Linked DNA regions of Actinocatenispora thailandica. The protein of the gene in region 1 interacts with the protein of each later gene in a pairwise test. Links are inferred from orthologs where the notes say so. Each region holds a gene or a part of one and is shown in the gene's direction. Other genes may lie near its edges.

The links.
Region 2: the proteins of rplA (region 1) and thrS interact in binary tests that used the Escherichia coli proteins (3 or more experiments, as listed by UniProt). The link is inferred for Actinocatenispora thailandica from one-to-one orthologs.

The regions. Positions count from the first base shown.
Region 1 is NZ_AP023355.1:5,964,516-5,968,024, reverse strand. The notes cover bases 598-3,465. They hold rplA (50S ribosomal protein L1), read left to right. Parts: upstream 598-1,605; coding sequence 1,606-2,325; downstream 2,326-3,465. Other genes in these bases: rplJ (50S ribosomal protein L10), read left to right, coding at 2,779-3,330; rplK (50S ribosomal protein L11), read left to right, coding at 1,094-1,525; nusG (transcription termination/antitermination protein NusG), read left to right, coding at 598-878. In the rest of the region: more of nusG, read left to right, coding at 39-597. UniProt on the Escherichia coli protein: One of the primary rRNA binding proteins, it binds very close to the 3'-end of the 23S rRNA. Forms part of the L1 stalk. It is often not seen in high-resolution crystal structures, but can be seen in cryo_EM and 3D reconstruction models.
Region 2 is NZ_AP023355.1:3,051,272-3,055,233, forward strand. The notes cover bases 627-3,522. They hold thrS (threonine--tRNA ligase), read left to right. Parts: upstream 627-1,005; coding sequence 1,006-3,039; downstream 3,040-3,522. Other genes in these bases: Athai_RS34115 (VIT domain-containing protein), read left to right, coding at 627-679; Athai_RS13500 (hypothetical protein), read right to left, coding at 3,209-3,451. Outside these bases: more of Athai_RS34115, read left to right, coding at 1-626; Athai_RS13505 (winged helix-turn-helix domain-containing protein), read left to right, coding at 3,630-3,860. UniProt on the Escherichia coli protein: Catalyzes the attachment of threonine to tRNA(Thr) in a two-step reaction: L-threonine is first activated by ATP to form Thr-AMP and then transferred to the acceptor end of tRNA(Thr). The rate-limiting step is amino acid activation in the presence of tRNA.

The DNA.
Region 1 (3,509 bases):
CCGGGGACGGCGCCGCCGAGCAGGCCGGTACCGGCGCCGTGGCCACCGCCGTCGAGCCGACGGGCGAGCCGACCGCGGCCGACGCGGCCAGCGCCCAGCCGGCCGACGCCGAGCAGGCCGACGCCGAGCAGGCCGGCGCCGAGCAGCCGGCGGACACCGAACCGGCCGACGCCGAGCGGGCCGACGCCGAGCAGGCCGGTGCGGCGGCAGCGGACACCGAGCCGCAGGTCGACGCCGAGCTGGCCGACTCCGCCGACGAAGAGGCCGCCGAGGTCGATCCGGTGACCGAGCTGCGCCAGGCGCTGCGGCACGCACCCGGCTACTGGTACGTCGTGCACTCCTACGCCGGGTACGAGAACAAGGTCAAGACCAACCTGGAGAGCCGGATCCAGAGCCTGGACATGGAGGAGTACATCTTCCAGGTCGAGGTGCCGACCCGGGAAGAGGTCGAGGTCAAGAACGGCAAGCGGCAGAACGTCCAGAGCAAGGTCTTCCCCGGCTACATCCTGGTTCGGATGGACCTGATCCCGGAGTCGTACTCCTGCGTCCGGAACACGCCGGGTGTCACCGGCTTCGTCGGCGCCACCGACCGTGCGGACAACCCGTCGCCGCTCACCCTCGACGAGGTGATCAAGTGGCTGGCGCCGGGGGTCAAGGAGGAGAAGGCCGAGGCCGCGGCGGGTGCCGGCGCCAAGCCCGAGATCAAGGTCGACTTCGAGGTCGGCGACTCGGTCACGGTCATCGACGGCGCGTTCGCCTCGCTGCCGGCCAGCATCTCGGAGATCAACGCCGACCAGCAGAAGCTCAAGGTGCTGGTGTCGATCTTCGGCCGGGAGACCCCGGTGGAGCTCAACTTCAACCAGGTCTCGAAGATCTAGCGGTGGTGTGGAATCGGGCGGTGCGGCTGCGGCCCACCGGTCCCGGGCCGCGCGGCCTCGTGACACAACCGAAAACGTCCGGCGCCCGGGGCAGGCCCGGGTGCCGGTGTGTGGAAAACAAACCAGCGCCGCCGAGGACACGTCCGTGGCCGAGGCGGCCCAGTCCCGGGCCGGCCGGCAGCCGGTGCGGGGCGCGTAGGAGAAAGCCCAGGGTCATGCCTCCCAAGAAGAAGCTCGTCACCACGTTCAAGCTCGAACTGCCCGGTGGCCAGGCGACGCCGGCTCCGCCGGTCGGTCCGGCGCTCGGTCAGCACGGCGTGAACATCATGGAGTTCTGCAAGGCGTACAACGCGCAGACCGAGTCGCAGCGGGGCGAGATCGTCCCGGCCGAGATCAGCGTGTACGAGGACCGTTCGTTCACGTTCGTGCTGAAGACCCCGCCGGCGGCCAAGCTGCTGCTGAAGGCGGCCGGGGTGGCCAAGGGCTCCGGTGAGCCGCACAAGGACAAGGTCGGTACGGTCAGCCAGGCCCAGGTCCGTGAGATCGCGGAGCGCAAGATGGCCGACCTGAACGCGAACGACCTCGACCAGGCGTCGAAGATCATCGCCGGCACCGCCCGTTCGATGGGCATCACGGTCCAGGACTGAGAGCCCACCCCAGCACGACCGTGGGAGGGGCAGGCGCTGCCCCGCACCACGCACCACACCACTCGTGGAGGAAACGCACCATGGCGCAGCACGGCAAGCAGTACCGCAAGGCATCCGACACGGTCGACGGCGACAACCTGTACAGCCCGCTCGACGCGATGCAGCTTGCGAAGGACACGTCGAAGACCAAGTTCGACGCCACCGTCGAGGTCGCGATGCGACTCGGCGTCGACCCGCGTAAGGCCGACCAGATGGTGCGCGGCACCGTCAACCTGCCGCACGGTACCGGCAAGACCGCCCGTGTGATCGTCTTCGCCACCGGCGACAAGGCCACCGAGGCCATCGCCGCCGGCGCCGACGAGGTCGGCTCGGACGAGCTGATCGCCCGCATCCAGGGCGGCTGGCTCGACTTCGACGCGGCGATCGCGACGCCCGACCAGATGGCCAAGGTCGGCCGGATCGCGCGGATCCTGGGCCCGCGCGGTCTGATGCCGAACCCGAAGACCGGCACCGTCACCATGGACGTGACGAAGGCGGTGGCGGACATCAAGGGCGGCAAGATCGCTTTCCGGGTCGACAAGCACTCGAACCTGCACCTGATCATCGGCAAGGCCAGCTTCGACCAGCGTCAGCTGGTGGAGAACTACGCGGCCGCGCTGGACGAGGTGTTGCGGGCGAAGCCGGCGTCGGCCAAGGGCAAGTACCTCAAGAAGATCACCGTCTCCACCACGATGGGGCCGGGCATCCCGGTGGACACCAACCGGACCCGTAACCTCACCGAGGACGAGGTGGACGCCTGATCCGGGCGGTACTCGTGGGCGGGGCGTGCCGAGCGATCGGCGCGCCCCGCCGGCGTATCCGGCCGGTGGCCGCGCGGGCCGTCCGGCGCTGCTCGTTGTGGTGTGGCGTCGCCTACTCCGGTTGGCCGGCGCTGCCCGGGATCGAGTAGGCTGAACAGGCTTTACCGAAGACCGCTGGTCACCGCGCCGAGAGCGCGGTCGAAGGCTCCGCTCACCGCGGACGGCCCGCGCAGGGAAGACGGTCGCGATCCACACCGCAGGTCATCCAGGCTCCCGGATGACGACGGTGCCGGTGATCCGATCCGGTGGGCGGCACGCGCCACGTGGCGCCGCCCGGAGCCGGAGTCACGGACACCGAGTCGGTTCCTCGCCCCGTGCGCCCTGCGCCGGGGCGTTTCTCGTGTCTGCCGGGCCTTCGACGAGACCGGCCCGAGCATGCATGAGAGGAGGGACATGGCGGACACACATGGCCGGACCAAGCCAGTACGCGAGGACAAGGCCGCTGCGGTCACCGAGATCGTGGACCGGTTCCGCGCCGCCTCGGCGACCGTGATCACCGAGTACCGCGGGCTGAGCGTTTCGCAGATCACCGACCTGCGGCGCGCCCTGGGTGAGGACGCGCACTACCGCGTCGCGAAGAACACGCTGGTGAAGATCGCGGCGAACGAGGCCGGCGTCGAGGGCCTCGACGCGCTGTTCGTCGGCCCGACGGCGGTCACGTTCGTCAACGGCGACGTGGTCGACGCGGCCAAGGGGCTGCGCAACTTCGCGAAGGACAACCCCGCGCTGGTCATCAAGGGCGGCGTCTTCGAGGGCAAGGCCCTCACCGCGGACGACGTCAACAAGCTGGCCGACCTGGAGTCCCGCGAGGTGCTCCTCGCCAAGCTGGCTGGTGCCATGAAGGGCAGCATGTCCAAGGCCGCGAGCCTGTTCCAGGCCCCGCTGTCGAAGACGGCGCGGCTCGCTCAGGCCCTTGCCGACAAGCAGTCCGACGAAGCTGCCTGACCTCGGAACGCATCGCGCTGCGTGATGCGGTTCCGCAGGAACGGCGGCGTCGCCGCCTGACGGTCGCACCGGCCGTCGCCATGTTCGAAGAACTCGCCGCGATCCGGTTGCGGCAGTGGGAATCCGCCGCGAGTGGTTCGCGACGACAGACATACCGCGACACGGTCGTGGAGTAGGAA
Region 2 (3,962 bases), 2.9 Mb from region 1 along the record:
GCTGCGGTTCGGCGTGCTGTGCCGGTTCACCGCGTACGTGGCGGTCGACAGCCGGGTGGTCACCGAAGGTGGTGCCCGGCGCCGGGTGACCCAGCCGGTGGAGCTGCCGTCCGGCTGGGAGCCGCCGTCGATGCCGGCCGGTGGTGGTGGCGGCATGCGGCCGATGGCGATGAAGCTGGCCGCGTCCGGTGGCGCGCCGGCCCCCGGCGCCCCGGCGGCACCCGGCGGTGCCGCCCCGTCGGGCGGCCCCGGGGTGTCCGCCCGGCGCTCCCGGCCGGCGGTGTTCGGTCGCCCCGGGTTCGCGCCCGCTCATCAGCCCTCGGCCGATCCGATGGAGGGTGCGCACCAGCAGGCGGCGATCGAGCTGCGCCGGTTGCGCGCGCTCGGCCCGGCCGACGACCGGCGGACCGCACTGGCCGACCTGGGTACCAGGCTCGCCGCGCTGGTCGACGGCCTGCCGGACCGCACCACCGGCCGCGCCGAGCTGGCCGCGCTGGCGGCCGACCTGCGGGCCTGCGACGGCGACGAACCGCCGCGCGGCACCGACCTGGACGAGCTGTGGCAGCGGGCGGTCGACCTGCTCGCCGCGTTCGTCGGGGAGCGGCCCGCGCCGCGCCGGTCCGGCCGGCGCCAGCGCCGCGGAGACGGTTCCGACCGCCGCGACTCCTTCTGGCGCTGACCCCTCGGGCGGACCCGGCCGCTCCGGGCTACCGGCGCGGTGTGCAGGGTGCTCGCGGCCACGGCCAACGTCGACCGGGCCGCTCCGGGCTGCTGGCGCCGACCCGGCCGGGGCGGCTGTTCCGTGCCGGTGCGGTGGCTTCGGGTGGCGGCCCGGACCGGCCCGGGCGTCCCCGGCCGGTTCGGCCCGGGCCGGGCCGACGCGTCGCCGATGGGTGGTATGGCCAGGTGGCCGCGCACGTCGCCGGCAGAGCGACCGATAGCATCGAACGGGTCCGGCCGAGTCGTCGGTCCGGCGTCCCGCAGCCTTCTTGACGAGGAGTCATCGTGCCCGCAGCGACCGCCGCCCAGGGGAGTGCGACCGCCTCCGTCCTCGTGCCGGCCGGTACGACGGCGGCCGAGGCGATCGGCGCGGCCGGGCTGCCGACGTCCGGCCCGACCGCGATCGTGGTGGTGCGCGCCGACGGCGCGTTGAAGGACCTGGAGTGGGTGCCGGCGACCGACACGGTGGTCGAGCCGGTGCCGATGGACTCGCCGGACGGTTTGAACGTGCTGCGCCACTCGGCCGCGCACGTGATGGCGCAGGCGGTGCAGGAGATCTTCCCCGGCACCCTGCTCGGCATCGGCCCGCCGATCGAGAACGGCTTCTACTACGACTTCCTGCCGGAGAAGCCGTTCACCCCGGACGACCTCGCCGCCATCGAGAAGAAGATGGGCGCGATCATCAAGTCGGGGCAGCGGTTCCACCGGCGGCCGATCTCCGACGAGCACGCGCACGCGGAACTCGCGCACGAGAAGTTCAAGCTGGAACTGATCGACCTGAAGGGTTCGGCGGGCGAGGCGGCCGAGGGAGCCAGCGTCGAGGTCGGCGCCGGCGGGCTGACCATGTACGACAACCTCGACGCGAAGACCGGCGACCTGGCCTGGACCGACCTGTGCCGCGGGCCGCACCTGCCGACCACCCGGCTGATCCCGGCGGTCAAGCTGATGCGCAGCGCCGCCGCCTACTGGCGCGGCAGCGAGGCCAACCCGCAGCTGCAGCGCATCTACGGCACCGCGTGGCCGACCCGGGACGAGCTCAAGGCGTACCTGAAGCTGCTGGAGGAGGCCGCCAAGCGCGACCACCGCAAGCTCGGCGCCGAGCTCGACCTGTTCAGCTTCCCGGACGAGATCGGCTCCGGCCTGGCGGTGTTCCATCCCAAGGGCGGCATCATCCGGCGCGAGATGGAGGGCTACTCGCGCACCCGGCACGAGCAGGCCGGGTACGAGTTCGTCAACACGCCGCACATCACCAAGAGCAACCTGTTCGAAACCTCGGGCCACCTGCCGTACTACGCCGACACCATGTACCCGCCGATGCAGCTGGAGGGCGCGGAGTACTACCTGAAGGCGATGAACTGCCCGATGCACAACCTGATCTTCCGGTCCCGGGGCCGGTCGTACCGGGAGCTGCCGCTCCGGCTGTTCGAGTTCGGCACCGTCTACCGGTACGAGAAGTCCGGCGTGGTGCACGGGCTCACGCGGGTGCGCGGCATGACGCAGGACGACTCGCACATCTACTGCACCGCCGAGCAGATGGACGGCGAGCTGCGCACGCTGCTGGCGTTCGTGCTGGATCTGCTGCGCGACTACGGTCTGGACGACTTCTACCTGGAACTGTCCACCCGCGACGACTCGGACAAGTTCATCGGCTCGCCGGAGGACTGGGAGCGGGCCACCGAGGCGCTGCGACTGGCCGCCGAGGAGTCGAAGCTGGAGCTGGTGCCGGATCCGGGCGGCGCGGCGTTCTACGGTCCGAAGATCTCGGTCCAGGTGCGGGACGCGATCGGCCGCAGCTGGCAGATGTCCACCATCCAGGTCGACTTCAACCAGCCCAAGAGGTTCGGCCTGGAGTACCAGGCGGCGGACGGTTCGCGGCAGCAGCCGGTGATGATCCACCGGGCCCTGTTCGGCTCGATCGAACGGTTCTTCGGGGTGCTGACCGAGCACTACGCCGGTGCGTTCCCGGCGTGGCTGGCGCCGGTACAGGTGGTCGGCATCCCGATCCGCGACGACCACGCCGACTACCTGCAGTCCTTCGTGGACCTGCTGCGGGCGCAGGGCATCCGGGCCGAGGTGGACACCGCCGACGACCGGATGCAGAAGAAGATCCGCAACGCCCAGAAGCAGAAGATCCCGTTCATGGCGATCGCCGGCGACGACGACGTGACCGCCGGTACGGTGTCGTTCCGCTACCGGGACGGCTCGCAGCGCAACGGCGTCCCGCTCGACGATGCCGTCGCGCACGTCGTCGAGGTGGTCCGCTCCCGTACCAACGTCGGCCCCTCCGCCGAGGCGGCCGAGGCGGCCGAGGCGGAGTAGTCCCGCCGGGTTTCCTTGCCTGACGCCGGATTTCCTTGTGTACCAAGGAAACCCGGCTCGGCACATCCTGCCGCCCGGTGCCAGGCGGGCGGTCAGCGGCGTTGGCCGAAGAGCAGGATCGCCAGGCAGATCAGCAGCACGACCACGCACCAGCCCAGGTAGGCCAGCCTCACCGCACGTCCTGGACCAGCAGCCCGTCGAGGCGGCAGAAGAAGACTCGGGCCCGTCCCTCCTTGTCGTTCGGGTCGAGCGGCCCCGCGGTCAGGTAACACATTCCCTCGGTGAGTGCCTTTTCCGCGGTGATCACGTGCCACCAGGCGGCGCCCGCCCCGTACACGCCGGCGGCCGGGCTGATGTGCACGAGCTGTCCGGCGCGGGGGAGTCGATCGGGCCGCCGGATAAGGTTCGTCATAGCCGCTCCCTTCGCGAGCGGTCAGGGGCCGGGCGGCGTGGACTGGACGCCACCCGGCCCTGTCGATGGGTTGCCGGCTACGTTAGCTGAACAGATAGGTACTAGTCTAGTGCAGGTTAGGGATGGTTAGCAGTGTACCGGCCAGACATGCAGCATGCCGGGTTGTCATGATCGGCTCATGTCGATCGATCCTGACGCGCCGGAGTACGCCTGGCAGCAGCTCGCGGCGGTGATCGAGGACCGGATCGCCTCCGGGAAGTACACCCGGCGGCTGCCGTCCGAGTCCTCGTTCAGCCAGGAGTTCGGCCTGGCCCGCAACACGGTGCGGCGAGCCATGGAAGATCTCCGCGAGCGGGGCCTGGTCGTCACCATCCCGCAGCGCGGCACTTTCGTGAAACGCGACGCCTAGCAGTTGGACGTCACCGCTGGAGTGCCGGCGGCGGGCGCGGCACGGAGCCATCGCCGATCCTGCGTGTCACTGGCGCTCTTCGGCGGCTCGGGAAGGCTGCTG